4 regions of the Streptomyces sp. SS8 genome follow, and region 2 is predicted to be linked to each of the others. Evidence: riboswitches for the same ligand, from Rfam matches in the RefSeq annotation. Region 2 holds a riboswitch; each other region holds the start of a gene.
What was found. A riboswitch is a leader RNA that binds a small molecule or an ion and turns the genes downstream of it on or off. The one in region 2 is predicted to bind cyclic di-AMP.
Positions count from the first base shown of each region.

Region 1: it holds a riboswitch for cyclic di-AMP, as region 2 does, so the genes downstream of both, ACW69E_RS23610 (C40 family peptidase) here and ACW69E_RS13185 (LysM peptidoglycan-binding domain-containing protein) in region 2, are expected to answer to the same signal.
Region 3: it holds a riboswitch for cyclic di-AMP, as region 2 does, so the genes downstream of both, ACW69E_RS21950 (M23 family metallopeptidase) here and ACW69E_RS13185 (LysM peptidoglycan-binding domain-containing protein) in region 2, are expected to answer to the same signal.
Region 4: it holds a riboswitch for cyclic di-AMP, as region 2 does, so the genes downstream of both, ACW69E_RS20095 (M23 family metallopeptidase) here and ACW69E_RS13185 (LysM peptidoglycan-binding domain-containing protein) in region 2, are expected to answer to the same signal.

Region 1 covers NZ_JBSVCZ010000029.1:9,273-16,455, forward strand. The annotation lists gene ACW69E_RS23590 (NADP-dependent succinic semialdehyde dehydrogenase) at 1-281, opposite strand, end outside; gene ACW69E_RS23595 (hypothetical protein) at 499-894, opposite strand; gene ACW69E_RS23600 (hypothetical protein) at 1,005-1,370, opposite strand; gene ACW69E_RS23605 (NAD-dependent epimerase/dehydratase family protein) at 1,405-2,418, opposite strand; gene ACW69E_RS23610 (C40 family peptidase) at 2,543-3,016, opposite strand; cyclic di-AMP (ydaO/yuaA leader) riboswitch at 3,020-3,176, opposite strand; gene ACW69E_RS23615 (acyl-CoA dehydrogenase family protein) at 3,822-5,078, opposite strand; gene ACW69E_RS23620 (TetR family transcriptional regulator) at 5,240-5,881, shown strand; gene def (peptide deformylase) at 5,901-6,446, opposite strand; gene ACW69E_RS23630 (MurT ligase domain-containing protein) at 6,556-7,183, shown strand, end outside.
Region 2 covers NZ_JBSVCZ010000011.1:82,741-89,923, forward strand. The annotation lists gene ACW69E_RS13165 (Ppx/GppA phosphatase family protein) at 1-534, opposite strand, end outside; gene ACW69E_RS13170 (DUF501 domain-containing protein) at 531-1,106, opposite strand; gene ACW69E_RS13175 (FtsB family cell division protein) at 1,220-1,738, opposite strand; gene eno (phosphopyruvate hydratase) at 1,953-3,242, opposite strand; gene ACW69E_RS13185 (LysM peptidoglycan-binding domain-containing protein) at 3,506-4,198, opposite strand; cyclic di-AMP (ydaO/yuaA leader) riboswitch at 4,205-4,375, opposite strand; gene ACW69E_RS13190 (transglycosylase family protein) at 4,611-5,582, opposite strand; gene ACW69E_RS13195 (cytochrome P450 family protein) at 5,778-7,043, opposite strand.
Region 3 covers NZ_JBSVCZ010000025.1:9,682-16,864, forward strand. The annotation lists gene ACW69E_RS21940 (M16 family metallopeptidase) at 1-512, shown strand, start outside; gene ACW69E_RS21945 (M16 family metallopeptidase) at 536-1,912, shown strand; cyclic di-AMP (ydaO/yuaA leader) riboswitch at 2,119-2,292, shown strand; gene ACW69E_RS21950 (M23 family metallopeptidase) at 2,306-3,190, shown strand; gene ACW69E_RS21955 (GntR family transcriptional regulator) at 3,382-4,074, shown strand; gene ACW69E_RS21960 (HPr family phosphocarrier protein) at 4,287-4,568, opposite strand; gene ACW69E_RS21965 (bifunctional acetate--CoA ligase family protein/GNAT family N-acetyltransferase) at 4,760-7,183, shown strand, end outside.
Region 4 covers NZ_JBSVCZ010000021.1:73,703-80,885, forward strand. The annotation lists gene ACW69E_RS20060 (LamG-like jellyroll fold domain-containing protein) at 1-784, shown strand, start outside; tRNA gene ACW69E_RS20065 (tRNA-Lys) at 864-936, shown strand; gene ACW69E_RS20070 (PRC-barrel domain-containing protein) at 1,332-1,688, shown strand; gene ACW69E_RS20075 (hypothetical protein) at 1,730-1,891, shown strand; gene ACW69E_RS20080 (SHOCT domain-containing protein) at 2,126-2,554, shown strand; gene ACW69E_RS20085 (APC family permease) at 2,765-4,075, shown strand; gene ACW69E_RS20090 (PP2C family protein-serine/threonine phosphatase) at 4,201-5,427, shown strand; cyclic di-AMP (ydaO/yuaA leader) riboswitch at 5,654-5,832, shown strand; gene ACW69E_RS20095 (M23 family metallopeptidase) at 5,844-6,896, shown strand; gene ACW69E_RS20100 (antibiotic biosynthesis monooxygenase) at 7,044-7,183, opposite strand, start outside.

The DNA of each region.
Region 1 (7,183 bases), on a different contig from region 2:
TACCAGCGCATCGCCTTCACGCACTTGGCGGCCTCGGCGCGGGCCGCGGCGACGGGCTTGCCCATCTCGGTGGTCAGGGTGCGGGCGACCTCGTCCCGCTCCTTCTCCAGCAGATCGGCCGCCCGGCGCAGCAGTTCGGCACGCTCGGCGAAGCCGGTGGTGCGGTACTCCTCGAAGGCGGCGCGGGCGCGCTCCAGCCGCTCCTCGATCTCCCGGTCGTCCAGGGCCTCGAAGGTCTGCAGGGTCTCACCGGTGGCCGGGTTGGTGGTCGAGATGGGCATGGTTCCCTCCCGGGGTGGTCTGAGACGGTGCGGCCCGCCGGCCGGGACAGCCGGCCGCGGTCGGGCACGCGCTTCCCGCTCCCGCTCGTCCTCGCTCGCTTCCGTTCGCGGGGGCGCGTACCCGCCCGCGGCGGTCTCAGTCCGCGAACGGCGGCCCGGGGCCGGTGGGAGCGGCCCCGGGCCGGTGGGCACCAGAGCAGGTCAGCGCCGGGGCGGGTCAGCGCTGGGCGAGCCTCAGCCGCACCTCCACCTCCTGGTCGCCCGAGATCCGGGGCTCGGCCGTCACCTCGTAGAAGCCCGCCAGAGCGTCCTGGACCTGCCGTACCGCGTCGGGGCCGCCGCTGAGGTCCGCCTCGACCGGCTCCCCGAGTTCCAGGGTGCACTTCACCTCACCGTGGGCGCGGACGTCGACCGTGCCCACCCAGAACTTCCGCTGCTCTCCGTCCGACCCCGGCCCGCCCCCACCGTTGCCGCCGCCCAGCTCGGGCGATTCGGGGAACGCCGACCTCAGGACGGCGAAGACGGCCGCCGCGTCCGAAGCGGTGCAGTGGGGCAGCTCGATCTCGACGAGGCAGGCCCCTTCCTTGGTCTTTCCGGTCTGTTCAGTGCTCATAGCCCCACCTGTACCCCGGTGCGGGCGATGGTCACAGGTCGTTCCGGCACACGGCCGGTCCGCCGCCGCGGAGCCGGGCGCGGGGGCCGGCCGTGTGCCGGAACGCGCCGCTACCCGGCGGGGTCCGGGGTGGCCCCGGTGTCGCGGAGGTAATCGCCGTAGGGCTGCGGCACGGGCCCCTCGAGCGGTTCCCGGAGAGGCCCCGGACCGGGCTCGGCGGAGCGGGGGACGGCCTGGGAGCACATCCGGAGAGCCTCCGGAGGGCTGGGATCCCACCACTGGTCCGGTCCGGGCGTCGCGCAACGGTCGTCCCCCGCCGGAGCCGGGGGCTCCCCCCGCGGGGTGGACTCGTACCAGCCGTACCGCCCGGGAGCGTCGTCGGTGCTGTCGTTCAGCACCAGCGTGGCCCCGGCGCCCGCCGCCGCGAGCACCGCCCATCCGCAGACCAGCACCCGCTTCGCCCGGCGCGACGCCATGACGGACTCCCCCTCACGGAAACGACGGCGATCATCACCCTAGTGGCCGGCCCACCACCGTGCGGAGGATCTCGGCCTCCTTCGCGGGCGCCAGCCCGACCCGGGGGCGGTCGGGGCGGAGGGGCGGCTCGCCGTCCAGGCCGCACAGCCAGGCCCAGGTGTCGGCCACGGTCCGCTCCACGGGGCGGCAGCGCAGCCCCGCCGCGACGGCCCGGGAGACGTCCCCGGCGTGCATGGCGTCGTGGAGCTCGCCCGGAGGGATCCACACCGGCAGGTCCGTCCACGGCCGCGCCCCCGCCGCCAGGATCGGCTCCGGGTCGGTCCACCGCAGCCCGGCGCCGGAACCGGTGGCGCGCACGCAGCTGTCCAGCAACTCCCCCATGGTCACGTGACCGGGCGGGCTCACCAGGTTGTACGGGCCGCCCAGTCCGCGCCCGGCGGCGTCCAGCGTCCAGACGGCGAGGTCGCGCGCGTCCACGTACTGCAGGGGGAGGTCCCGGGGGCCGGGCGCCAGCACCTCACCGCCCCGGGCGACGCGCAGCAGCCACCACGGCAGCCGCCCGATGTTCTCGTACGGGCCCAGGATCAGCCCCGCCCGTACCAGCAGGCCCCGGTCGCCGAAGGCCGCCTCGACGGCCATCTCCCCTCCCCGCTTGGCCCTGGCGTAGTCGGCGGCGCCGTCGTCGTCGGGCGAGGCGTCGACGAGCGGGCCGGTCTCGTCCAGGCCGGCCGGGGACGGGTAGGCGTACACCGAGCGGCTGGAGACGTACGCGTAGCACCCCGCACGCCGCGCCAGCAGGGCCGCGGCGTCGCGTACCGCGGCGGGCGCCCCCGACCAGGTGTCGACCACGACGTCCCAGCCGCCGGCCGGCTCCTCCAGGGCGGCGAGGCCGCCGTCGGCCGTGCGGTCGCCCCGCAGCGCGGTGGCGCCGGGCGGCGGGGCGTGGCGTCCGCGGTTGAGGACGGTCACCTCCCAGCCGCGCGCCAGCGCCTCCTCGACGACCGCGCGGCCGACGAACTCCGTTCCACCCAGCACCAGAAGTCTCATGGGCCGAGCGTGCCCGCCGGCGCGGCCGGGCGGAACGGCTCCACGCCCGTGGCGTAATCGCCACGAGCCGAACCGGGCCGGTCCCTTGTGGGGCCCGGCCCGGTTCGGTCCGGGTGACGCCGTGTCACCTCACGCGGCCGTAGCGCACGCTCTTGGTCCAGATCCTCTCCTTGCGGACGGTCTTGCCCGGCTTGGGAGAGTGCCAGATCCGTCCCTCGCCGGCGTAGATGCCGACGTGGTAGACGCTGCCGCCCGAGTGGAAGAAGACCAGGTCCCCCTTCTTGCGCGACTTGGCGGAGACCTTCTTCGAGCGGTTGTACTGGGCTGCCGCGGTGCGCGGCAGCTTCTTGCCCGCCTTCTTGTACGAGTACTGGGTGAGTCCCGAGCAGTCGAACCGGCTGGGGCCGGCGGCGCCGTAGCTGTAGGGGGCGCCCTTCTTGGAGGCCGCGACCTTGAGTGCCTTGCCGGCGGGCGTGGCCGCCTCGGCCTCGGGTGCGGCGGACGGGATGAGCATCGTCCCCGCCAGGGTGGCGGCGGTGACGGCGGCGGTGATGCCCGCCCGGGACACCGAAGTCGCTATGCGTGCGTGCGCAGACATGAATGAACCCTTCGTCATACGCCTGCGAAAGATGACCTGTCGGGTTCGGGCTGGCGAAGTTGCCCGGCCACGCGCCGCGTGGCTTCACCCCAAGGGCCGCGTCGTGCGCGGCCCGCCTTGCTCGGGTCTCCCGCTCCTGCCGTCTCGTCATGGTCCGTACATCACCCGGGCGGCGGCAGGATTGGGCGTCCGTCCGGGCGGCCCCGCCCTGCGGCGGGGACTTGCGGTCTTCTACGGATAGTGCGTCAGAAAAGCTCCCGATCGGTCGATCGGAGATGTTTTGTGAACATGCTCACTGTCGGCTCGCCACGTCCGCTGTCTTGCCCGGGTGGGCCGTTCGGGGTGTCAAAAGGCTTGCGTGAGGGGCTGGTTGTTCTCTTCGGAGAGGGCGCGGCGGCTCGGTGGCCGGCCTGCGCACCGGTTCGGCGTGCCGCCGGGATCAGCCCGAATGGGTGCGGTCGTGTCGGGTGAATGCGGCGGGTCGCGGTGTGCGGGCCCGGGCGGGGGTACGGGTGCGGGCGCCGTGCGGGGTGGTGGGGGGCGGGGCCGGTCCGTCGCCCGGGTGCGAGGCGGGGACCGACCGCGCGTTCCGGCTGCGGCTCCGGGGTGGTGGGGGCGGGGCCGGTCCGTTGTCCGGGGTGCGAGTGGGCAGGGGCACGTGCCCCGGGGCGGGTGGACGGCCTCTGTCCGGTTCTCTTCCGCCGTCGCTCGGGTGCGGGGGAGGGCGACCGCACGTTTCCGGCGGGCAGGGCGTGTCCCGCCGGGCGGCCGCCGACCGTGCGGCGGCCACCCGGCGGGGCGGGGGTCAGCGGACGTGCACGCCCGAGACGGTGCGGGCGATGACCAGGCGCTGGATCTCGCTGGTGCCCTCGAAGATCGTGTAGATCGCCGCGTCCCGGTGCATGCGCTCCACCGGGTACTCCCGGGTGAAGCCGTTGCCGCCGAGGATCTGCATCGCCTGGGCCGTGACGCTCTTGGCGGTCTCCCCGGCGAACAGCTTGGACATCGAGCCCTCGGCGCCCTCGAAGGGCTTGCCCGCCGCCGCCATCCACGAGGCCCGCCACACCAGCAGCCGGGCGGCGTCGATGCGGGTGCGCATGTCGGCGAGCTGGAAGGCGATGCCCTGGTTGTCGATGATCGGGCGGCCGAACTGCACACGGGTCCTGGCGTAGTCCAGGGCGACCTCGTAGGCGGCGCGGGCGATGCCGACCGCCTGGGCGCCCACGGCGGGACGGGACGCCTCGAAGGTGGCCATCGCGGCGTTCTTCACGCTCCCCCGGCCTCCGCCCCCCGTCTCGCTTCGCTCGCCGCCCTTCTTCGCCCGCTCGCGGGCGCGGGCGAGGCGCTCGTCGAGCTTGTCCTTGCCGCCCAGCAGGCAGTGGCCGGGCACGCGGACGTCCTCGAGGACGACCTCGGCGGTGTGGGAGGCGCGGATGCCGTGCTTCTTGAACTTCTGCCCCTGGGACAGGCCGGGGGTGTTCGGCGGGATCACGAAGGAGGCGTGCCCCTTGGAGCCGAGCTCGGGGTCGACGACGGCGACGACGACGTGGACGTTGGCGATGCCGCCGTTGGTGGCCCAGGTCTTGGTGCCGTTGAGCACCCACTCGTCCTTGGCCTCGTCGTAGACCGCGCGGGTGCGCATGGCCGAGACGTCCGATCCGGCGTCCGGCTCGGAGGAGCAGAAGGCGGCGACCTTCACGTCGTCGGCGTCACCGTACATCTGGGGAATCCAGGTGCCGATCTGCTCCTCGGTCCCGTTGGCGAGTACGCCGACGGCCGCCAGCGCGGTGCCGACGATCGACAGGCCGATGCCCGCGTCGCCCCAGAACAGCTCCTCCATGACCATCGGGATGCTCAGGCCGGTGGGGTCGAAGTACTGCTGGGCGTAGAAGTCGAGCGAGTACAGGCCGATCTTGGCCGCCTCCTGGATGACGGGCCAGGGCGTCTCCTCACGCTCGTCCCACTCCGCGGCGGCGGGGCGCATGACATCGGCCGCGAAGCCGTGGATCCATTCCCGTACGGCCTTCTGGTCGTCGTTGAGGTCGAGTGCGAACTCCGCCATGGAAGCCCCTCCATCGGTTGTTACTAGCGGTAACGTGAATATGTTACCGGCCAGTGCGATGTCAACCTCCACGGTCGGCGCCCTCTCGTGCGCCCCGCGGGTGTTACGTTGCGCTCAGGCGGCACCGAGGTGTCACAGCAGGGTCGGGGAGGCCGAGGAACATGGAGACCACACAGCGGGAGGACCAGCGCAGCGCCACCGAGCGCCGCCGCCGGGAGCTCCTGGAGGCCGCCGAGCGCGTGGTGCTGCGCGACGGCCCGGGCGCCTCGATGAACGCCATCGCCGCCGAGGCCGGCATCACCAAACCCATCCTCTACCGGCACTTCGGCGACAAGGGCGGGCTCTACCGCGCTCTGGCGGTGCGGCATACCGACGCCCTGGTGGACGCGCTGCGGGCCGCCCTGGACGCGCCCACCGACCGGCGCGAGCGCGTGGAGGCCGCGCTCGACACCTACCTGGCCGCCATCGAGGCCAGGCCCCAGGTCTACCGCTTCCTGATGCACCCGGCCGAGGAGTCCGGGGGCGAGCGCGGCTTCGACGTCGGCCAGCACTCGGCCCCGCTGCTGCGCAGGCTCGGCGAGGAGCTGGCCACGGTGATCGCCGAACGCGTCGACCTCGGCGCCGACCGCGAGGAGCGGGCCCGGGTGTGGGGGCACGGGATCGTCGGCATGATGCACGCGGCGGGCGACTGGTGGCTGGGCGAGCGGCCCTGTCCCCGGGAGCGGCTGGTCCGGCACCTGGCCGATCTGCTGTGGGGAGGCCTGGCCACGGCACAGGACCTGGCCGGCGGCCCGGGTCTGTGAACGCCGCCGGGCGCTTCCGTCAAGGGTTCCAGGCCCTTGAGGCCCGGCGTACCGCGCGCAGTGCCCGGCGGCGGCGCAGCCCCGTGAGGCGGTCGGTGTAGACGCCGCCGTCGAGGTGGTCGCACTCGTGCTGCAGGCACCGGGCGAAGAAGCCGGTGCCCTCGATCCGCACCGGCGCCCCCGTCCTGTCCCGCCCCTCCACCACGGCCCGGTCGTGGCGCTCCACGGCGGCCTCCGCGCCGGGCAGGGACAGACAGCTCTCCGGACCGCGTACGATGACGCCGCCGGTCTCCACCAGACGCGGGTTGATCACGTGACCCAGGTGGCGGCGGTCCTCGTCGTCGGGGCAGTCGTAGACGAACGCCCGCACGGGGGCACCGATCTGGTTGGCCGCCAGCCCCACACCGTGCGCGGCGTACATCGACGCGAACAGGTCCTCCACCAGGCGGGACAGCTCCGCGTCGAAGGAGACCACCTCGGCGCACCGCACGCGCAGGGCCGGATCGGCCGGCGGTCGCAGGGGATGGACAGAGCCGGAACTTCCGGGAATGGTGCCGCGGTGCATGTGTGTCACCCTACGCCGTGTTGATCATCTGTGGGGTGGCGCGGTTCGGGGCCGGGAGCGGACCTCGGTAGGCTGATCCCCGACCCAGGGGCAAGGAGGGACAAGGACGATGTCAGGCAACACGGAGCCGCTGCCGCCGCGGGCCAAACTGGCCGTGACGGCGGGCAAGGCGGCCGCGGCGGTGTCACGGGCCGCGGGCCGTGGCAGCGGGTCGGTGATCGGCGGAAAGGTGGCCCTCAGGCTCGACCCCGACCTGCTGGCCAAGCTCGCCCAGAACCTGGACGTCGTCCTGGTGTCGGCGACCAACGGCAAGACCACGACGACCCGGCTGATCGCCGAGGCGCTGCGGGCCGCCGGCCCGGTCGTCTCCAACGCGCTGGGCGCCAACATGCCCGCGGGCATCACCGCGGCGCTCGCCGGGAGCGGCGACGCGCGCTACGGCGTCATCGAGGTGGACGAGAAGTACCTCGCCGCGGTCGCCCGCGACGTGACGCCCAAGGCGATCGCCCTGCTGAACCTCTCCCGCGACCAGCTCGACCGCGCCGCCGAGACCCGGATGCTCGCCGAGCACTGGCGCGAGGGGCTGTCCGGCTCCAAGGCCGTGATCGTGGCGAACGCCGACGATCCGCTGGTGGTGTGGGCCGCCTCCTCCTCCCCCAACGTGGTGTGGGTGGCCGCGGGCCAGGAGTGGAAGGACGACGCCTGGTCCTGCCCGGCCTGCGGCGGCGTGATGCAGC
Region 2 (7,183 bases):
GCCGACGTCCACGCTGCGGGCGGCCCGCACCCCGTCGTCGCCCACCACGAACTCCGTGGAGCCGCCGCCGATGTCCACCACCAGGTACGGCCCGGTCAGGTGCTCCGCGCCCGCCAGCTCCCTGGTCGCGCCGGTGAAGGAGAACTCGGCCTCCTGATCGCCGGTGATCACCTCGGGCTCGACGCCCAGGATGTCCACGACGCCGCGCACGAAGTCGTCCCGGTTCTCGGCGTCGCGCGAGGCGGAGGTGGCGACGAAGCGGGTGCGCCCCGGGGTGACGCCGTGTGAGCGGATCACCTCGGCGTACTCGCGGCAGGCGGCGAAGGTGCGCTCCAGGGCCTCGGGGGCCAGCCGCCCGGTGCGGTCCACGCCCTGGCCGAGGCGGACGATGGTCATCCGGCGGTCGAGGTCGGTCAGTTCGCCGGTGGCCGGGTCGATGTCGGCGACGAGCAGGCGGATGGAGTTGGTGCCGCAGTCGATGGCGGCGACCCTGACCGCCGTGCCGTTCGCCGTACCGTTCGCCGTGTCCGTCACCGCGCCTCCTCCCCGGCGTTCCCGGCACTCTCGCCGTCCCCGGTGTCCTCGCCGTCCCCGGCCGCGTTCACGCACGGCCCCTTGCGCCACCACTCCGGGAGCATGGCGATCGCCTCGTCGCCCAGCGGGTTGACGCCCGGCCCCGCGGCCAGCGAGTGGGCGACCAGGACGTGCAGGCACTTGACGCGGTCGGGCATCCCGCCCGCGCTGGGGAAGCCCTCCAGCACCTCGATGGCGTCGCGGCGCGCGATGTAGTCCTCGTGCGCCCGGCGGTACGCGGCGGCCAGCTCCGGGTCGGTGCTCAGCCGCTCGGTCATCTCCTTCATCACGCCCTCGGCCTCCAGCGTGCCGATCGCGGAGGCCGCGCGCGGGCAGGTGAGGTAGTACGTGGTCGGGAAGGGCGTGCCGTCCTCCAGCCGCGGCGCGGTCTCCACCACGTCGGGCTGCCCGCAGGGGCAGCGGTGCGCGATGGCGCGCAGGCCGCGCGGCGGGCGGCCGAGCTGCTGCTGGAATGCCTCGACGTCGGCTTCGGTCGGCGCGGTGGGTTCGGTACGGGGCGGGGGTGTTTCCATCTGGTCAGGATGCCTCAGGAAGGTCGGAGCCGGGCGCGGGGGCCCGGCGGGGCGGTCGGGGCCGGGCGGGACAGGGGAGCGCGTCCGGGCCGTTCGGGGCTCCGTTCAGGGGCTCAGGGGTGCTTTCCGGCGGCGCCGGAGGCGTCCGCCGCGTCCACGCCGTCCCACAGGTGCCGGTACCAGGCCTGTTCGCCGGGGCCGGGCTCGGCGGTGCGGCGGGAACGGGAGGCGCTCTCACCGGTGCGGCCGGCCGTGCCGCGCGGGAGGACGTAGCCGGTCTCGCCGGGGCGCACGTAGAGCAGGTGCTCGCGGATCATCCGCTCGACATAGGCCGGGTCCTTCCAGCGGGCCTTCAGGTCGCGTTTCTCCTCGACCCGGCCGCGCAGTTCCTCGACCAGGCGCCGCTGCTCCTCGATCTCCGCGCGCTGCGAGACGTACTGCCGCATGGGGTAGGCCAGGGCGACGACGAGCGAGCACAGGACCATGACCAGCAGTGCGGCGCGGCCGGTCAGCCGACTGCGCCGGGGGGCGCGCATCCGGCGGTTCTGGGCGCGGTAGACGCGCTCGGCCGCCTGTGCGCCCAGTGCCCTGAGCCTGGTCGCGGTGGAGAACCTGTCCCGTTCCGCGGCCACCCCGCCTCCCCTGCTGCCCTGTCGTCGCCGTACCGTCGCGCCGCCGTCGCGGTGTGGTCGCCCATGCCGCCGCGTCCCCGCCACCGTACGGGACGGCGGCGGGGACGCGGTGACGGCGGGGCCGCTTCGGCGGCCCCGCCCGCCGCTCCGCGGAGCGGCTGCGCCTATCGCTCCATGGAGCGGCTGCGCTTACCGGTCCGCGGAGCGGCTGCGCTCATCGGTCCGCGGACCGGAACCGCGGGAACGCCGAGCGCCCGGCGTACACCGCGGCGTCGTCGAGGATCTCCTCGATGCGCAGCAGCTGGTTGTACTTGGCGACGCGCTCGGAGCGGGCCGGGGCGCCGGTCTTGATCTGGCCGCAGTTGGTGGCGACGGCCAGGTCGGCGATGGTGACGTCCTCGGTCTCGCCGGAGCGGTGGGACATCATGCACTTGAATCCGTTGCGCTGGGCCAGCTCCACGGCGTCCAGCGTCTCGGTCAGGGAGCCGATCTGGTTGACCTTGACCAGCAGGGCGTTGGCGGCGCCCTCCTCGATGCCGCGGGACAGGCGCTCGGGGTTGGTGACGAACAGGTCGTCACCGACGAGCTGGACCTTGTCGCCCAGGCGCTCGGTGATGGTCTTCCAGCCGTCCCAGTCGTCCTCGAACAGCGGGTCCTCGATGGAGACCAGCGGGTAGGCCTCGACCAGCTCGGCGTAGTAGTCGGTCATCTGGGCGGCGGTGCGGTCCTGGCCCTCGAAGACGTAGCGGCCGTCCTTGTGGAACTCGGAGGCGGCGACATCCAGGGCGAGGGCGATGTCCTGGCCGGGGGTGTAGCCGGCCTGCTTGATCGCCTCCAGGATGAGGTCGAGCGCCTCGCGGTTGGAGCCGAGGTTCGGGGCGAAGCCGCCCTCGTCGCCCAGGCCGGTGGCCAGGCCGCGCTCCTTCAGCACCTTCTTGAGGGTGTGGTAGACCTCGGTGCCCCAGCGCAGGGCCTCGGAGAAGGACTCGGCGCCGATCGGCGCGATCATGAACTCCTGGATGTCCACGTTGGAGTCGGCGTGCGAGCCGCCGTTGAGGATGTTCATCATCGGCACCGGCAGCAGGTGCGCGTTCGGCCCGCCGAGGTAGCGGAACAGCGGCAGGTCGGACGCCTCGGAGGCGGCGTGGGCGACGGCCAGCGAGACGCCGAGGATGGCGTTGGCGCCGAGGGAGGACTTGTCCGGGGTGGCGTCCAGGTCGAACATCGCCTGGTCGATCAGGCGCTGCTCGGTGGCGTCGTAGCCGACCAGCTCCGGGCCGATCTGCTCGATGACGGCGAGGACGGCCTTCTCGACGCCCTTGCCGCCGTAGCGGCCCTTGTCCCCGTCACGCAGTTCCAGGGCCTCGAAGGCGCCCGTGGAGGCGCCGGACGGAACGGCCGCACGGCCGGTGCTGCCGTCGTCGAGGCCGACCTCGACCTCGACCGTGGGGTTGCCTCGCGAGTCGAGGATCTCGCGGGCCACTACGACGTCGATGGACGGCACGAGGGTCTCCTTCGTGTGTGTCGGGCGTGTGTGTCGGGTCTCAGTGCCCTGAGCCTATCCGGCCCGCGCACGCCACCTCGCCGACAGCCCGTGCCATACGGCGGAACGGAGGGTGAAATCGCAGCTCAGAGGGGGCGGAAGCATTTTGTTTCGAAATTGAATAAACCCGGTGCGGCGTGCCCCCCGCCGAGGGAGGTGACACACCGCACCGGGATGGCGCCGCCTGGTGACGGAAGGGGCGCCGGGGCGGGCACAGCAGGGGATCAGACCCGGAGCTGCTGGCCGGGGAAGATCAGGTTGGGGTCGTCGCCGATGACGTCGGTGTTGTCCTGGTAGACCTGCTGCCAGGTGGTGCCGTGGGCGGCGGCGATGGCGCGCAGGGTGTCGCCGGACTTGACCGTGTAGCCGGCCTCGGCGCCGCCCTGGCGGCCGTCGGCGCGCTCGGGGGCGCCCTGCGACCGGGACTGCTCCTGCGACTGCTCCTGGTACTGCTTCTGCGACTGGGCCTGGGACTGCGCCCCGGAGTGCCCCCGCCCGGCGCCGGAGCGGCCGCCGTCCGGGTCCACCTCGGCCGCGGGCCCGCCGGCGGTGAGGCCGCCCTTCTCGGCGCAGGCCCAGGCACGCGGACCCTGCATGGCCAGCAGCCGCTCGGCCACGGCGATCTGCTGCTCCCTGGTGGCCAGATCGGCGCGCGGCGCGTACCGGGTGCCGCCGGCGGCCTCCCAGCTGGACTGGGAGAACTGCAGGCCGCCGTAGTAGCCGTTGCCGGTGTTGATGGACCAGTCGCCGCCGGACTCGCACTGGGCCACCCGCTCCCAGGTGTCGACGGACGCGGCCGAGGCGCCCGGCGCGCCCGCCACCGGAACGGCGATGGCGGCACCCGCGGCGCCCGTCAGCGCGGCCGCGCGGACGGCCCTGGCGGTGCGACTGTCGTGCCCCTTGCCGGTGAACAGCATGGACGTCCCTTATCTCACCGACGCCTGCGAGGTGAGCTGTCGGGTTCGGGCAGTGAGCAAGCCCGGCCGTCCGGGGCGCGGAGCCCCGGGCGACTTCACCCCAAGCCGCTCCGGACCGTGCGGTCCGGGGCGGCGCCTACCTGGTTCCCCCGCTCCTGCCCTCGGCGCTGACGCGACGACTGCCCACCGGCCGCCGGCAGGATTCGGCGCTGCGGTCGGTGGCACTCGCGGTGCGAGCGAGACGACGGTAAGCACACCGGGGTATATGTCTCAAAGCATGTCAGAAACCGGCAATTCACCCTTTCTGACGCCCGTATGACTGGAACCCGCAGGTCAGGTCAGGGGCGTTAGGCCGGACAGGAACGACACGCCGCAGTCGCCCGGGAGGGTCATCCCGCAGGGCCGTCCGCGCTCACCCGAGGGTGAGCTCCTGTCCCGGCAGGATCAGGTCCGGATCCTCGCCCACGACGTCCTCGTTGCTCTCGTACAGCCCGGTCCAGCCGCCCGGGACGTTCTGCTCCTGTGCGATCGTCACAAGCGAGTCGCCGGGGCGCACCAGATAGCTCTCGCCGGCCGCGCGGGCTCCCAGACCGCTCACGGTGCCCGCCAGCGCGGGACGCTCGGCACGGGCGGAGCGGTCGGCCGCCTCCCCGGACCGCTCGTCGCCGGCGGCCTCCCGGCCCTCCGGCGCCCGGCTCTCCGCGCCCCGCTCCAGCTCCAGTTCGCGCGGGTCGCGCTCGCCGCGGTGCTTTCCGGTGCCCTCCCCCGCCCCGGCGCGGGCTTCGTCCCCGGCGCCGGTGTCCTTCGCGCCGCCGTCCCCGGCCTTGCCGTCCTCGGCGCCGTCGCGCTCCGAGGCCTTCCGCTCGTCCCGGTCGCCGTCCTCGGCCGCGCCGTCCTTCGCACGGCCGCCGGACCCGGAGTCGCCCTCGCCCTCGGCCGGGGACTCCTCCTGCTCCGCGTCGCCGCCCGGCAGGATGCCGTCCAGGAGGCCCCCGCCCTTCCCGCTCCCGCCGCCGCTCCCGCCGTCCTCCGGCAGGAGGTTGTCAGGGTCGATGGCCGGGGCCTCGCCGGTGGTGTCGTGGCGCAGCCCGGCGTTGACGCCGCAGGAGGGCCAGGCCTCCGGCCCCCGGTCGGCGAGGATCTTCTCGGCCACCGCGATCTGCTGGCTGCGGCTGGCGAGATCGGGGCGCTCGGCGTACGCCGTGCCGCCGTACCGCTCCCAGACCTCCTGGGTGAGCTGGAGGCCGCCGTAGTAGCCGTTGCCGGTGTCGGCGCTCCACAGGCCGCCGCTCTCGCACTGCGCCACCCGGTCCCAGGTGTCGAGGTCCGCAGCCTGCGCGCCCGCCGCCCCGAGCAGGGGGATGGCGAATCCCGCGCCGGTCACTCCGGCCGTGACGAAGATGGCGGGAGCCTGGCGGGGGCGGCGGTGTCTACCGTTCCCGGAAAGCATGTGTGGGGCCTCTCGTACGTGGACAGATGACAGGGCTACGCGGTTGACGGCTGAACGTAGCGCCACCGGGCCGATCATCACAAGTCAATGTCTCGCAGATCACGCACAGATCACATGCATGACCGTGCGTCACTCGCGCACCGGCTCGAATTCCACCGGCAGTTCGCGCAGTCCGCGCATGATGAGGCCGCCCCGCCAGCGCAGATCGGCCGGTTCCGCCGCGAGCCGCAGGTCGGGAAGGCGTCCCAGCAGGGCCGTGAGCGCGATCCGTCCCTCCAGCCGCGCCAGCGGCGCTCCCAGGCAGTAGTGGATGCCGTGGCCGTACCCGAGGTGGGGGTTGTCACCGCGCGTGAGGTCCAGGGTGTCCGGGTCGGCGAACCGCGCCGGGTCGCGGTCGGCGGCGGCCAGCACCACCAGCACCGGGTCGCCCGCGCCGATCCGCTGCCCGCCGATCTCCAGCGGCTCGGTGGCGAACCGCCAGGTCGCCAGCTCGACCGGCCCGTCGTAGCGCAGCAGTTCCTCCACCGCCGTCCGCAGCAGTGCGGTGTCGCCCGCCGTCAGCGCGTCCTGGAGCCGCCGCCGCTGCTCCGGGTGGCGCAGCAGCGCGTAGGTGCCGTTGCCGATGAGGTTGACGGTGGTCTCGAAGCCGGCGAACAGCAGGATGAAGGCCATCGCCGCGGCCTCGTTCTCCGTCAGGTGCTCGCCGTGGTCGCTCGCCCGGATCAGCCCGGAGATCAGGTCGTCGCCCAGGTCGCCGCGCTTGCGGTGGATCAGCTCGGCCAGGTACGCGCGCATCCGCTTCACCGCCCGGCCCACCCCGCCGCGCGGGCCGCCGCCGTGACGGATCATCATGCCCGCCCAGTCGCGGAAGTCGTCCTGATCCTCGGCCGGGACGCCGAGCATGTCGCAGATGGCGTAGATCGGCAGCGGGAAGGCGAACTCGTGGATGAGGTCGGCGCTCCCGCGCTCCGCGAAACCGTCGACGAGCCGGTCGGCCAGCTCCCGCACCCGCGGCTCGAAGGCGGCCACGCGGCGCGGGGTGAACGCCTTGGACACCAGCCGCCGCAGCCGGGTGTGGTCGGGCGGGTCGATGTTGAGCAGGTGCGTCATCAGGTTGGCGCTGCGCTCGCCGGGAATGCCCACCTTCCCCTTGCCGTGCGCGGCCTCGCTGTGGTGGGCGGGATTCTTGCTCAGCCGCGGGTCGGCCAGCGTCTCGCGCGCGTCCGCGTACCGCGTCACCAGCCACGCCTCCACCCCGCTGGGCAGCACGGTGCGGTGCACGGGCGCGTGCTCGCGCAGCCACGCGTACGCGGGGTAGGGGTCGTCGGCGAACTCGTGCGAGAACAGCTCGGGCGGGGGCGGGGTGCGGTCGGCGCCGGCGTTCTCGTGGTCCACGCCTTCGACGCTAACGCGGCCCGCGCACGCCCGGCCGAGGGGGTCCGGGCAGTCCGCGCTCCGGGCCGGACCCGCGGCGGCATGGCGGCCCGGCGGACGGGTACGGCGGAAGGACGGATACGGCGAAACCTCCGAAAGGG
Region 3 (7,183 bases), on a different contig from region 2:
CCCGTCTGGTCCGCCGCGACCGCACCGCCGTCACCGCCGGTTTCGGCATGCTGCGGCTGGCGGGGGCGCCCTCGATGGGGTGGCTGGACGTGAAGGCGTCCGGCGACGCCGAGATCGCCGACATCGAGCGGGCGGTCGACGAGGAGCTGGCCCGCTTCGCGCAGGAGGGGCCGACCCCGGCGGAGATGGAGCGCGCCCAGGCGCTGCTGGAGCGCGAGTGGCTGGACCGGCTGGCCACGGTCGGCGGCCGCGCCGACGAGCTGTGCCGCTACGCGGTGCTGTTCGGCGACCCCCAGCTCGCCCTGACCGCGGTGGAGCGCGTGCTCCAGGTCACCGCCGACGAGGTGCGCGAGGTGGCCGCGGCCCGGTTGCGCCCCGACAACCGCGCGGTGCTGATCTACGAGCCCACCCAGGCGACCGCCCCCGACACCGCGGCCGACGTCTCCGAGGGCGCCACCGTCTCCGAGACCGGCACCGCCGCCGACACCCACGACCAGGAGGCCGCTCAGTGAGCGACGCCACGGCCCAGAACGGAATGTCGATGGAGTTCCACCCCCAGCCCCGCGGCGGCGAGCCCAGGCCGTGGGCGTTCCCCGCCCCCGAGCGTGGTGAGCTGCCCAACGGGCTGACCGTGCTGCGCTGCCACCGCCCCGGCCAGAAGGTCGTGGCCGTCGAGGTCAACCTCGTCGCGCCGCTGGAGGCCGAGCCCCGTGACCGGGAGGGCGTGGCCGGGATCATGGCCCGGGCGCTGAGCGAGGGCACCGACCGGCACAGCGCCGAGGAGTTCGCCGCCGAGCTGGAGCGGTGCGGCGCCACCCTGGACGCACACGCCGACCACCCCGGTGTACGGGTCTCCCTGGAGGTCCCGGCCTCCCGGCTGACCAGGGCGCTGGGCCTGCTCGCCGACGCGCTGCGCGCCCCCGCCTTCCCCGGGGGCGAGGTCGAGCGGCTGGTGCGCAACCGCCTGGACGAGATCCCGCACGAGCTGGCCAATCCCGCCCGCCGGGCGGCCATCGCGCTGTCGAAGGAGCTGTTCCCGGCCGACTCCCGGCTCTCGCGTCCCCGCCAGGGAGCCGAGGAGACCATCAGGAACATCGACGCCGAGGCGGTGCGCGCCTTCTACACGGAGCACGTGCGGCCCTCGACGGCCACGGCCGTGGTGGTCGGCGACTTCACCGGGGTGGACCTGGACAAGGCACTGGCCGAGACCCTCGGCGACTGGAAGGGCGCGGCCGCCGGGCCCCGCCCGGTCCCGCCGATCACGGCGGACGACACCGGCCGCGTGATCGTCGTGGACCGGCCCGGAGCGGTGCAGACCCAGCTGCTCATCGGCAGGGTCGGCCCCGACCGGCACGACCGGGTCTGGCCCGCCCAGGTGCTGGGCACGTACTGCCTGGGCGGCACGCTCACCTCCCGCCTGGACCGGGTGCTGCGCGAGGAGAAGGGCTACACCTACGGCGTGCGGGCCTTCGCCCAGGTGCTGCGCTCCTCGCCCGAGGGTACCGGCGCCTCGATGCTGGCGATCAACGGTTCGGTGGCCACCGATGTGACGGGTCCCGCTCTGGAGGACCTGTGGCGCGTGCTGCGCACCCTGGCGCAGGAGGGTCTCACCGACGCCGAGCGCGACACGGCCGTGCAGAACCTGGTGGGGGTGGCCCCGCTGCGTTACGAGACGGCGGCGGCCGTCGCCGGCACCCTCGCCGACCAGGTGGAACAGCACCTCCCCGACGACTACCAGGCGAAGCTGTACGCCCGCCTCGCCGAGACCGGCACGGTGGAGGCGACGGCGGCGGCCGTGGCCGCCTTCCCCGCGGACCGCCTGGTGACGGTGCTGGTGGGAGACGCGTCACAGATCGCCGACACGGTGCGCGACCTGGGCATCGGAGAGGTGACGGTCGTCACGGACCAGTGATCCCCGGCCGTCCCGTGGCGGTCGCACAGCGTAGGGCCCTTGGTGGGAAGCCACACCAAGGGCCCTACGTATGTCCGGTTTTGAGCCGTTCCGGTGGGTGGCTCATGTGGCATGGCCTACAAAAGCAGCTTTTTGCTTGCTCGCTCAAATTTGTCCGTTTAGCGTCGATCTCGCTGGCCGTCAGAAGTGACCGCGACCGCGGCCGACGGCAGTGATCGCCGAGTCCCCCGAGCGGGGGAGCCGGGGACCCACCCTCCCGTCCTTCACACGCGGGAGCGGTCCTCTTCCGAGGCACCTGGGGTGAATCGGGCCGTGCGCCCGTAGGAGACCTTCCTGCTCCGAACCCGACAGCTAACCCGGTAGGCGAGAAGGAAGGAAAGGAGCACGCCACCCATGGCGTTCACCCGTGCCACCGCGCAGCTCGCCGAGAAGCTGGCCGGAAAGCTCACCGGGCTCACCGAGAGCCTCACCGAGAAGCACCACCTCTCCAGCCGCTCCATGCGCACCCGCGTGGGCCTGGCCGGAGCCGCCGCCCTGACCGTCACCGGCGTGGTCGGCGCCGCCGCTCCCGCGATCGCCGCTCCGGAGGGGGGCTCGGGGACCTACGCCCTGGGCTTCGTCCAGGCCATGGCCGTCGGTGACACGATCGCCGACGACGTCAGGGCCCAGGCCCAGGCCCAGCAGCGCGTCGCCGACGCCGCCGAGGAGAAGGCCGAGGAGGCGGAGAAGGCCGCCGCCGAGCGCGAGGCCGCCGCCGAGCGCGAGGCCGAGAAGCGCGAAGCCGAGAAGGCCGCCGCCGAGAAGCGCGAGGCCGCCGAGGCCAAGCGCGCGAACGAGCGCGCCGACCGCTCCGCCGAGCGCCGTTCGGCCACCGGCTACGTCGACCCGGTCGCGGGCGTGGACACCACCACCGCCTACAAGCAGGCCGGCGCCTCCTGGTCCTCCGGCAAGCACAGCGGCATCGACTTCCCCGCCAACACCGGCACCCCGGTGCGGTCCGTCGGCCCGGGCACCGTGGTGACGGTCGGCTGGGGCGGCGCGTACGGCAACCAGGTCGTCATCCGCCACGACGACGGCAAGTACACCCAGTACGCCCACCTGTCCGCCACCAAGGTCTCGGCGGGCCAGAAGGTCGACGGCGGCCAGCACATCGGCGCGGTCGGCTCCACCGGCAACAGCACCGGCCCGCACCTGCACTTCGAGGCCCGCAACGGCGCCTACTACGGATCGGACTTCAACCCGATCACCTACCTGGCGGGCAAGGGCGTCGACGTCTGACGGACCCCGCCCGCAGGGCGCCGGGCAGCCGCGCCCGTCACACACCGGCATCCGCCGCGCGACCCGTGAGGTCGCGCGGCGGATGTTTTCACGCCTGTTTCCCGGCGGGCATCGGAAAACGCGTTCCAGTGGAATACAGTTCCACTCTGCGGTACTTCGGGGAACATGGAGACGGCGGTGGAGGTCGGCCCATGCGCATTTCCGCGCACATGGTGTGCAGCGCGGTCCGTGACGACATCGTCCGTGGTGTTTTCCCGCCCGGAGCCCGGCTCACCGAGGAACTCCTCGCCAGACGCTACGGCGTCTCGCGCGTCCCGGTGCGCGAGGCACTGCGGACCCTGGAGTCGGAGGGGTTCGTCGTCTCCCGCCGCCACGCGGGCGCCTGCGTCGCCCGGCCCACCGAGCAGGAGGCCGCCGACCTGCTCGACATCCGCGCCCTGCTGGAGCCGCTGGGCACGGCGCGGGCCGCCCGGCGCCGCACCGAGGCGCAGCTGAGGGTCCTGCGGGGGCTGGTCCGACTGGGGCTGCAGCGGGCGGAGAGCGGCCGGCTGTCCGACCTGGGCGTCCTGGAGGACTGGTACCACGAGACGCTGGCCCGGGCGTCGGGCAGCCCCAGCCTGGCCTCGCTGCTCACCCAGCTGCGCCGCAAGATCACCTGGGTGTACGCCGCGGAACCGCCGCTGCGCGCGGTCGCCGTGTGGCGCGAGCGCGGAGCCATCGTGGACGCCGTCGCGCGCGGCGACGCGGAAGGGGCGCGCGTCCTGGCCGGCGAGCACGTGGAGCGCTCCGTCGCGGTGCGCCGTGAGCAGCGTCCGGTGGCCGCGCGACGGCCGCCGGGAAATCCCCGTGAGGAGAGCGAAACACGCCGTAAACACACCGTGTGACAATTCGTAACAGAAATTGTGTACACAGGACGGGAATACGCGGGGAATGCATGCCGGGAAAGTTCCGGGTGCGGGAAAAGGCTGCGGGGTCGCTCGCCCCGCAGCCTTTGCCGGTGGATTTCCGTCGGTGGTATCCGTCGCGTTTCGTTCCGGGCCCGTGTCCAGTGCCGTATGCGGGCCCGGACCGCGGCCGGCTCGCCGGCCCGCGCGGCTCAGAGGGCTCCGGGCAGCTCGTCCAGCCCCTCGGAGACCAGCTTCGCCAGCCGGTCCAGGGCGGCGTCGGCGTCCTCGGCGGCGGAGGCCAGCACGATCTCCTGGCCGCCCTCCACGCCCAGTCCCAGCACCGAGAGCATCGAGGCGGCGTTGACCGGTTCGCCGTCCGGCCTGGCCACGGTGACGGGGACGCCGGAGGCGGTCGCGGCGCGGACGAAGACCGCGGCGGGGCGGGCGTGAAGGCCCTCGGGCCAGCCGACGGTGACACGGCGCTCTGCCATGGTGTTGCCCTTCGAGTCGAAACGGATCGGAACGGACCGAACCGGAACGGGCCGGACAGGGCCGGACCGGTGCGGGGCCGACCGGGAACGGGCCGCGTGCCCGGGGGCCAGCCCAGCTTCGCACAGGCGGGTCCTCCGGAACGGGAGCCGACACCTCCGCGATCCGGGCCGCGGTGACTAGGCTGACATCCATGCGGACGCCGAGCGAGCCTGCCTACCCCGCCCACTGGGAAGCCGACGTGGTACTGCGCGACGGAGGTACGGCCCGGGTCCGCCCCATCACACCCGACGACGCCGAGCGCCTGGTCAGCTTCTACGAGCAGGTCTCCGACCAGTCGAAGTACTACCGCTTCTTCGCCCCCTACCCCCGGCTCTCCGACCGCGACGTACGCCGCTTCACCCACCACGACTACGTCGACCGGGTCGGCCTGGCCGCCATCGTCGGCGACGAGTTCATCGCCACCGTCCGCTACGACCGCATAGACGCCACCGGCCGCCCCGCCTCCCTGCCCGCCGACGAGGCCGAGGTCGCCTTCCTCGTCCGCGACGACCACCAGGGCCGCGGGGTCGGCTCCGCCCTGCTGGAGCACATCGCCGCCTGCGCCCGCGAGCGCGGGGTGCGCCGCTTCGTCGCCGAGGTCCTGCCCGCCAACACCAAGATGGTCAAGGTCTTCACGGACGCCGGCTACTCCCAGAAGCGCAGCTTCGAGGACGGTGCGGTCCACCTCACCTTCGGCATCGAACCGACCGAGCAGTCCCTGGCGGTCATGCGGGCCCGCGAGCAGCGCGCCGAGGGCCGGTCCGTGCAGCGGCTGCTGTCCCCCGGCGCGGTCGCCGTCATCGGCGCCAGCCGCAACCCGGGCGGAGCCGGGCGCACCGTCCTGGAGAGTCTGCGCACGGCCGGTTTCACCGGCCGCGTCCACGCCGTCAACCGCGCGCTGGAGGAGGGGCGCACCGAGATCGACTCGGTGCCCGCCCACCGCTCGGTGCGCGACATCCCCGAGCCCGTCGACCTCGCCGTCGTCGCCGTCCCCGCCCGGGAGGTGCCCGGGGTGGTCGACGAGTGCGGGGAGCGGGGCGTGCAGGGACTGGTCGTCCTCTCCGCCGACTTCGGCCGTGACGCACAGCGCGAGCTGGTGCGGCAGGCCCGCTCGTACGGGATGCGCATCATCGGACCCAACGCCTTCGGGCTGATCAACACCGCCCCGGACGTCCGGCTCAACGCCACCCTGTCGCCCGAGACGCCCGAGCGCGGCCGCATCGGGCTGTTCACCCAGTCCGGGGCCATCGGCATCGCCGTGCTCGCGGGGCTCCACCGCCGGGGCCGGGGGGCCGGCGGCATCTCCACCTTCGTCTCGGCCGGCAACCGCGCCGACGTCTCCGGCAACGACGTGCTCCAGTACTGGGACGACGACCCCGACACCGACGTCGTCCTGATGTACCTGGAGTCCTTCGGCAACCCCAGGAAGTTCAACCGCCTGGCCCGGCGCACCGCCGCCCGCAAGCCGATCGTCGTGGTCAAGGGCGCCCGTCACAACGCCAGCGCCCCGCCCCCCGGCCACGCCGTCCCGGCCGGCCGCACCCCCGACGCCACGGTCTCCTCGCTGCTGCGGCAGGCCGGGGTCATCCGCGTCGACACCGTCACCGAACTCGTCGACGCCGGCGTGCTGCTGGCCACCCAGCCGCTGCCCGCCGGCCCGCGGGTGGGCATCCTGGGCAACGCCGAGTCGCTGTGCCTGCTCACCTACGACGCCTGCCTGGCCCGGGGCCTGCGCCCGCAGCCCGTCACCGACCTGACCACCGAGGCCACCCCCGAGGACTTCCGGCGGGCCCTGGCCGCCACCCTCGCCGACCCGGCCACCGACGCCGTCGTGGTCACCGCCATCCCCTGGGTGGACGGCAGCCACGGCCCGGGGGACGCGACCCTGCTGGCCGATGCGCTGGCCCGGGCGCTGCGCGAGCCGGCCGGCGGTGAGGGCGGCGGCGAGGACGGCGACCGCGGCGGCGCGGAGGCCGCGAGCGCCCCGGCCAAGCCGGTGGTCGTGGTCCATCTGGCCATCGAGGGCCTGGACGCCGCCCTCGCCGGGCACCGCCTGCCCGCCTACCCCGCCCCCGAGCGCGCGGCGGGCGCCCTGTCGGAGGCGGTCCGCTACGCGCAGTGGCGGCGCGAGGCGGCCGAACCCGGCCGGGTGCCCGAGTACGACGACATCGACGAGGCGTCCGCCGCCGCCCTGCTGACCCGGGTGCGCGAACCGGACCGCGGCACGCTCCGCAGCACCCCCCTGAGCGGCGAGGAGACGGCCGAACTGCTGGGCCACTACGGCGTGTCGGTGCAGCCCGTCCTGCCCGCGCCCGACGCCCGCGCGGCCCGCGCCGCCGCGAAGAGGCTGGGCTACCCCGTGGCCCTGAAGACCACCGCCCCCCATCTGCGCCACCGCCCCGACCTGGGAGGCGTACGGCTGGACATCGGCAGCGAGGCCGGACTGCGGCGCGCCTACGCCAGGATGACCGAACAGCTGGGCGATCCCGCCGAGCTGCGGCCCGTCATCCAGGCCATGGCACCCCGAGGCGTGGACACCGCGGTGAAGGCCACCGTCGACCCCGCCATCGGCGCG
Region 4 (7,183 bases), on a different contig from region 2:
CGCCGACGTCCGGGCATGGGACCGGATCGCCGCCGCCGGCGAGCTGACCGGGCTGGCCGAGCGCGGGGCCGAGCGCACCGGCTACTGGCAGCTCAACGAGGCGCCGGACGGCACCAGTCCCGAGTACGACGGCGGTCAGGGGCTGACCCTGGGAGGCGGCGCCGAGGTCTTCGCACCGGAGTGCAGTACGGACACCGACATCTTCTGCGACGCCGAGCAGCCCCTGGTCGGCACCGGACACCTGCGGCTCGACGGTGACGGGGACCACGCGGCCACCGCGGCGCCGCCCGTCGCCACGGACGACGGCTTCACCCTGGCCGCCCAGGTCCGCGTCGCCGAGTACGAGCCGTCCCGCGACATGGCCGTGCTGTCCCTGCCCGGCGAGCACACCAACGCCCTCGTCGTCCGCTACCGCGCTGACGTCCACCGCTGGGAGCTGTCCGTCTCCCACGCGGACCGCGCGGACGCCGGGACGACCACCGTCACGGCCGAGCCCTACGCGGGCGACCCCTCGGGCCAGCACCTGGCGGTGGTGTACGACGCGAGCGGCGGCACCGTCCGGCTCTACGTGGACGGCAGCCTGCACGCCTCGGCCGAGGCGGACCTCCCGGCCTCCCGCACCTGGGCGGCCACCGGCGGCCTCCAGGTGGGCCGTGCGCTGACGGCCGACGGCTGGGGCGAGTATCTGCACGGTGACGTGGACGAGGTCCGTGCCTACTCGGGCACACTCACCGAGTCCCAGCTCATGATGCTGAGCATGCCCTGGGAGATGCCCGACCTGTAGGCCGCGCCGACCCACCGGCCGTGACACCGTGCGCAATACCTTCGGAGCGCGGCCGGTGGGCGGGCTATGCTTCGTGGGCGGGCCGTTAGCTCAATTGGCAGAGCAGTGGACTTTTAATCCATTGGTTGTGGGTTCGAGTCCCACACGGCCTACCGGGCCCCTCGGGGCCGGAACCCCCGCCGACGCAGGTCGGCGGGGGTTCCGCCGTTTCCGGCGCGGTCCCGTCTGCCGAACCAGCGGGCGCGGCGGGCGCGTTGTGCGTGCGGGCGCCGCTCGGCGGTGTGCCCGGCGCCGCGGGCGCGGGTGCGCGCGTACGGGTCCGGGTGCCTGGGCGCGGCGGAGGGTGCCGTACGGCGGGGCGGGGCGGGGCAGGACCCGCGGAGGCGGTGATTCGTCGCTTATGCCGGGAAAGCGGCTCGGGCGTAGCATGAGGGCGTAACCGGCGCGCCCGTGGCGCGGCGGGCCTCGGAGGCCGGCTCCGCGCACGCGTGCGGGCGGGCACGGCACGGGCCCGCCGTCCGGGCCGTCCGTCCAGGGAGCTGAGCGCATGATCCGTCCAGCAGACATCCGCGAGTGGCGCGGCCGTGACGTCGTCGACGCGGACGGGCACAAGGTCGGCCCGCTCGAGGCGGTCTACACCGACACGGCGACCGACGAGCCCGCCATGGTCACCGTGCGGATCGGGCTGCCCATCCGTCAGCGCCTGGTGTTCGTGCCCCTGGACGAGGCGGTCGCCGGCCCGGACTACCTCAGGGTGCGGTACGGCAGGGCGCTGGTGAAGAAGGCCCCCTCCATCGGCACCGACGACGTGCTGTCCGCCGAGGAGGAGGAGCCGGTCTTCCGGCACTACGGCGTCCCCTACCGGCCGGGCGCCGGGGGCGAGCGCCGGCTGGCGCGCGGCTGACCGGGGCCGCGCCCGAACCGTGTGAAGGAGGCGTCCACGACATGGCGGTCTTCCTGTTCCTGCTCCTCGTCGCGGCCGTGCTGGGTGTGCTCGGCGCGGTGGTGGAGGGGCTGTTCTACCTGCTGTTCATCGGTATCGGGGTCCTGGTGCTCGCGGTCCTCGTCGTCTCCCTGCAACGGTCCCGCCGCCGCACCGGCCGCTGAGGCCGCCGCACCCGGACGGGTGCCGTGTTGCGCGCCCGACCGGGGGCGCAATACTGAACGAGAGGGCCGAAAGCGCGTGAAAAAGCCTGTCCGGCCCTGTGGAAGCGGCCGGGCGGCGCCTTCGCGCGAGGACGCGCCCCGGCGGCGAACAGACGAACACGACAGCCGTGCCGGCCCGGTGCCCGAGGACCGGGGCGCCCGGGCGGAGCGACCGTCCGACCGCGAGGTGGAGCAATGGACGGGTACCTGTACATGGCCTACGACTATCCGGTGCTGGGGGCGTTCCTCACCTTCCTGTGGTTCTTCCTGTGGGTCGTGTGGCTGATCCTGCTGTTCAAGGTCATCACCGACGTCTTCCGCGACCACGAGCTGAACGGCTGGGGCAAGGCCGGCTGGCTCGTCTTCGTGATCGTCCTCCCCTACCTCGGCGTCCTCGTCTACCTGGTCGCCCGGGGCAAGGGCATGAGCGAGCGCGAGGTGAGGCGGGCCAGGACGGAGAGGGAGGCCTTCGACGCCTACATCCGCGAGACCGCGGGCGCGGGCACCGGCGCCGCCACCGGCGCCGCGGGCGTCGACCAGTTGGCCAGGCTCTCCGAGCTCAAGGCGAAGGGGGACCTCACCGAGAACGAGTACCAGCGGGCCAAGGAGAAGATCCTGGCCTGAGCGGCGGGCGGGGCCCGGCTCCGACGGCGGCGCGGACGGGTTCCGCGCCGCCGTCGTGCTCCTGCCCCCGCCTCCGCCCGGCGGCGGGCCCGGAAGCGGGGGCGGGCCCTGTGGCGGTAGCGTCCGGTGCCGCCGGCTGCTCGCCGGCCGCCGGCCGCCGGCCGGCAGCAGGCGGGGACGGCACGGGCACACCCACGGGAGGGGACGGGAATGAGCGGGACGGCGGAGGGCGCACAGGAGGCTCCCGGGCTGCAGAGGCGGCTGGGCACCGGCGACGCGGTGGTGATCGGCCTGGGGTCGATGATCGGCGCGGGCGTCTTCGCGGCCTTCGCCCCGGCGGCCCGCGCGGCCGGGGCCGGCCTGCTGCTCGGCCTGGCGCTGGCGGCGGTGGTCGCGTACTGCAACGCGACCTCCTCGGCCCGGCTGGCCGCCCGCTACCCGGCGTCCGGGGGAACCTACGTCTACGGCCGCGAGCGGCTGGGGGAGTTCTGGGGCCATCTGGCCGGCTGGGGCTTCGTGGTCGGCAAGACCGCCTCGTGCGCGGCGATGGCCCTGACGGTGGGGCTGTACGTGTGGCCCGAACAGGCGCACGCGGTCGCGGTCGCGGCGGTGGTGGCGCTGGTGGCGGTGAACTACGCGGGCGTGCGGAAGACCGCCTGGCTGACCCGCGCGATCGTGGTGACCGTACTGGCGGTGCTGTCCGCCGCCGTGGTCGTCTGCCTGACCTCCGGCGAGACGGACGCCGCCCGGCTGGCCTTCTGGTCGTCCCGGGCAGGGGCCGGCTCCTCCGGTGACTCCGGCGGTGTCTCGCCCGGCGGGGTGCTCCAGGCGGCGGGCCTGCTGTTCTTCGCCTTCGCCGGCTACGCGCGCATCGCCACCCTCGGCGAGGAGGTGCGCGACCCGGCCCGCACCATCCCCCGGGCGATCCCGGTGGCGCTGGGCATCGCCCTGGTCGTCTACGCCGCCGTCGCGGTCGCGCTGCTCGGCGTGCTGGGTGGCGACGCGCTGGGCCGGGCGACCGCGCCGCTGGCCGACGCGGTGCGGGCGGCGGGCGTACCGGAGCTGGCCCCGGTGGTACGGGCGGGGGCGGCGGTGGCGGCGCTGGGCTCCCTGCTCGCGCTGATCCTCGGCGTCTCCCGCACCACCCTGGCGATGGCCCGCGACCGGCACCTGCCGTCCGCGCTGGCCGCCGTGCACCCGCGCTTCGGCGTGCCGCACCGCGCCGAGCTGGCGGTCGGCGCGGTGGTGGCGGTGGTGGCCGCCACGGGGGACCTGCGCGGTGCGATCGGCTTCTCCTCCTTCGGCGTCCTGGCCTACTACGCGATCGCCAACGCCTCGGCCTGGACCCTGGGCCCCGGCGAGGGCCGGCCGCCGCGGATCGTGCCGGCGGTGGGGCTGGCCGGGTGCGTGGTGCTGGCCTTCGCCCTGCCGCTCGCCTCGGTGGTCTCGGGGGCGGCGGTGCTGGCGGCCGGCGCCGCCTCGTACGGGGTGCGCCGCGCGCTCGCCGCGCGCGGGGCGTAGGCGCCCCTTTCCACCCCCTCGCCCCGCGCCCCGGTCCGCCTCGTCCCCTCGTCCGGGGGCCCGTGTGGTCCGGCCGGCGCTTGATCGACTCGCCGGGGCGCCGGGGGTCGGGAAGAGTTGGAAGGGTGCACGGTGACGGGCGGCAGGAGACGGGCGGCGGCAGGACCCGGGTCCGCGCCATCCCCGTCATCGGCCGCCCGCCCTGGCTGCTGCCCCTGCTGCTGGTCCTGCTGGGGCTGTCGGTCAATCTGCTGACCGCTCCCGAAGTGTTCCTGAGCGCGCCGTTCATCGCGGCGTGCCTGATCGCCGCGGCCCTGTGGACGTTCGGCGGCACGGCTCTCACGGTGGCCGCCACGACGGTCGCGGTCATCGCCCTGCTGGTGCGGGCCGGGCTGCACCCGGCGGAGAGCACGGTGCGGCTGGCCACCAACGCCACCGTCGGAGTGCTGGCCCTCGTCCTCAACCGCGTCCTGCACCACAGCGATGTCAGCGTGGCCTCGGCCCACCAGGTCGCCGAGGCCGTCCAGCTCGCCGTACTGCCCGTGCCGCCCGGCCGGGTCGGCGACCTGAGAATCGCGGTCCGCTACGAGGCCGCGCAGGCGCACGCCCGGATCGGCGGCGACCTGTACGGCGTGCAGCGCACCCCGTACGGGCTGCGGCTGCTGGTGGCCGACGTGCGCGGCAAGGGGACGGAAGCCGTCGGCACGGTCACCGTCATCCTCGGCGCCTTCCGGGAGGCGGCCGAGACGGAGGAGGACCTGGGGACGGTCGCGGACCGCGTCGAGCACGCCCTGCTCCGGGAGGTCGGGCAGCGCGAGGCGGGGGCGGGCCGGTCGGAGGAGTTCGCCACGGCGGTGTTCGCCGAGGTACCGATCGGCGCCCCGGGGAGCCTGCGGCTCGTCAACCGGGGCCATCCGCCGCCGGTACTGCTGACCGGGCAGGGGGACGTGCGGCTGCTGGAGCCGGACACGGAGGTGTACGCGCTGCCGCTGGGCCTGGGGAGTCTGGGGAGCCCGGTGGGCGGCCCAGGAGACGGGGGCACGGAGCCGTTGCCCTTCCCGCCCGGCTCCCTGCTGCTGCTCTACACCGACGGCCTGACGGAGGCGCGGAACGCCGAGGACGCCTTCTACGACCCGGTGGAGAGGCTGCGAGGCCGGCGCTTCGCCGGACCCGCCGCCCTGCTCGACCACCTCCTCGCGGACGTCGACGCGCACACCGGCGGGCACCGGGGCGACGACATGGTGCTGCTGGCGGTCATGCGCGACCCGGCGTCCCCGGAAACCCCGGAACCTCCGGAGCCCCCGGAGTCCTCGAAGGCCCGCGGAACCCCCGCCTGCGGTGACCGTCCGTAGCCGACGCACATCCCTCCGCATAACAACTGAGGCAACGTCAGATGGTGTGGCGTGCGTCTCATGCGCCGATCCGGCGGTCGAATCGCCCGAATTGGCGTGCTGATGCCCGGATGCTCCTCCGTCAAGAAAGCCCCATGTCCAAAGAGGGGACTTGGAATCCGGAGCGCACCTCTATTAACGTTCGATAACGCAGCGCGGTCGTCACTGTCGCCGAAGAGGGCGGCACCGTGCGCCGTCGCCGAATCCCGCAAGTGCGGCCCCGCCAACAGCGAGGACGCGCCCAGGGAACCGGGGAACCACCAATTGGGGTGAATCGGATTCATGCGGCATGCCCGTATGGATCCGTAGGAGACCTTCCTGCTCCGAACCCGTCAGCTAACCCGGTAGGCGAGAAGGAAGGAAAGGAGAGCGCCCCCGTGGCGTCCAGTACCCCGGCCCCCGAGGTCTCGTACGACCCGCACACCGCCGCTTTCGCCCCGTTCGGTCCTGAGGGCGACGGCGACCAGCCGGTGTGGAACCCGACCGAGGACTCCGTCCGCCCGGTCCGCGGCCGGCACCGCGTCGCCAAGCAGCGCACCGGCATGGCCCGCAGCGGAGCGGTCCTCGGCGTCGGCATGATCGCCGCGGTCGGCGCGGGCGGCATAGCCACCGCCAAGGACAAGACGCCGGTCGCCATCTCCCTGCCGGACGTGGACCTCGGCGCCGTGGCGGAGGGAATCCCCGTCGTCGGCGGCCTCGTCTCCGACGGCGACGACGACCCCGCCCCCCAGGGCGAGACCACCAGCCCCTTCGGCGGCACCGTCACCCAGGCCGGCCTGGACACCTCCGACGCCACCACGACCGTCGTCACGGCGGACGCCGGCGAGGCACTGCGGGCCCGCATCCTCCAGCAGGCCGACCAGCAGCAGACCGGCGCGGCCCAGGCCGCGCTGGAGGAGGCCGCCAAGGAGGCCGCGGGCAAGGCGGCCGAGGAGGCCGCCGACCAGGCCGCCGCGGAGGAGGCCGAGCGCAAGCGCAAGGCCGCCGAGGAGGCGGCGCGCAAGGCCGAGGCCGAGCGCCTGGCCAAGCTCGCGGCCAGCTACACCCTCCCCCTCAACTCGTACCAGCTCACCTCCACCTTCGGTCAGTCCGGCTCGATGTGGTCCAGCAACCACACCGGCCTGGACTTCGCCGCCCCCACCGGCACCCCGGTCAAGGCGGTGCACAGCGGCGAGATCGTCGAGGCCGGCTGGGCGGGCTCCTACGGCTACCGCATCATCCTCCGCCTCGACGACGGCACCGAGATCTGGTACGCGCACCTGTCCTCCATGACCGTCACCACCGGCAAGGTGACCACCGGCGACGTCATCGGCCGCGTCGGCTCCACCGGCAACTCCACCGGCGCGCACCTCCACATGGAGGTCCGTCCCGGCGGCGGCGACCCGATCGACCCGCTGGCCTGGCTGCGGAGCAAGGGCCAGTCCATCTGACGACGGCCGGTCCGCCCCACCCCGACCGGGCCCTTCGAGCCCCGGTCCCGCACACCCCGGCGGCCCTGGTGACACCCCCCGACACCAGGGCCGCCGGTCCTTTCCCCAACCGCGTACGCCCAACCGCGTAAGCCCGCCCGCGTACGCCTACCGCGCCCGCGCCGCCCGCTCCCCGGGGCGCTCGGCGGAGAACAGCAGCCGGTAGCGCGCCACATCGCCGCCCACCAGCCCGGGGAAGTTCCGCACCCGCTCCCACAGCGGCGACGGAGCGCCGATCCCCTCGCCCG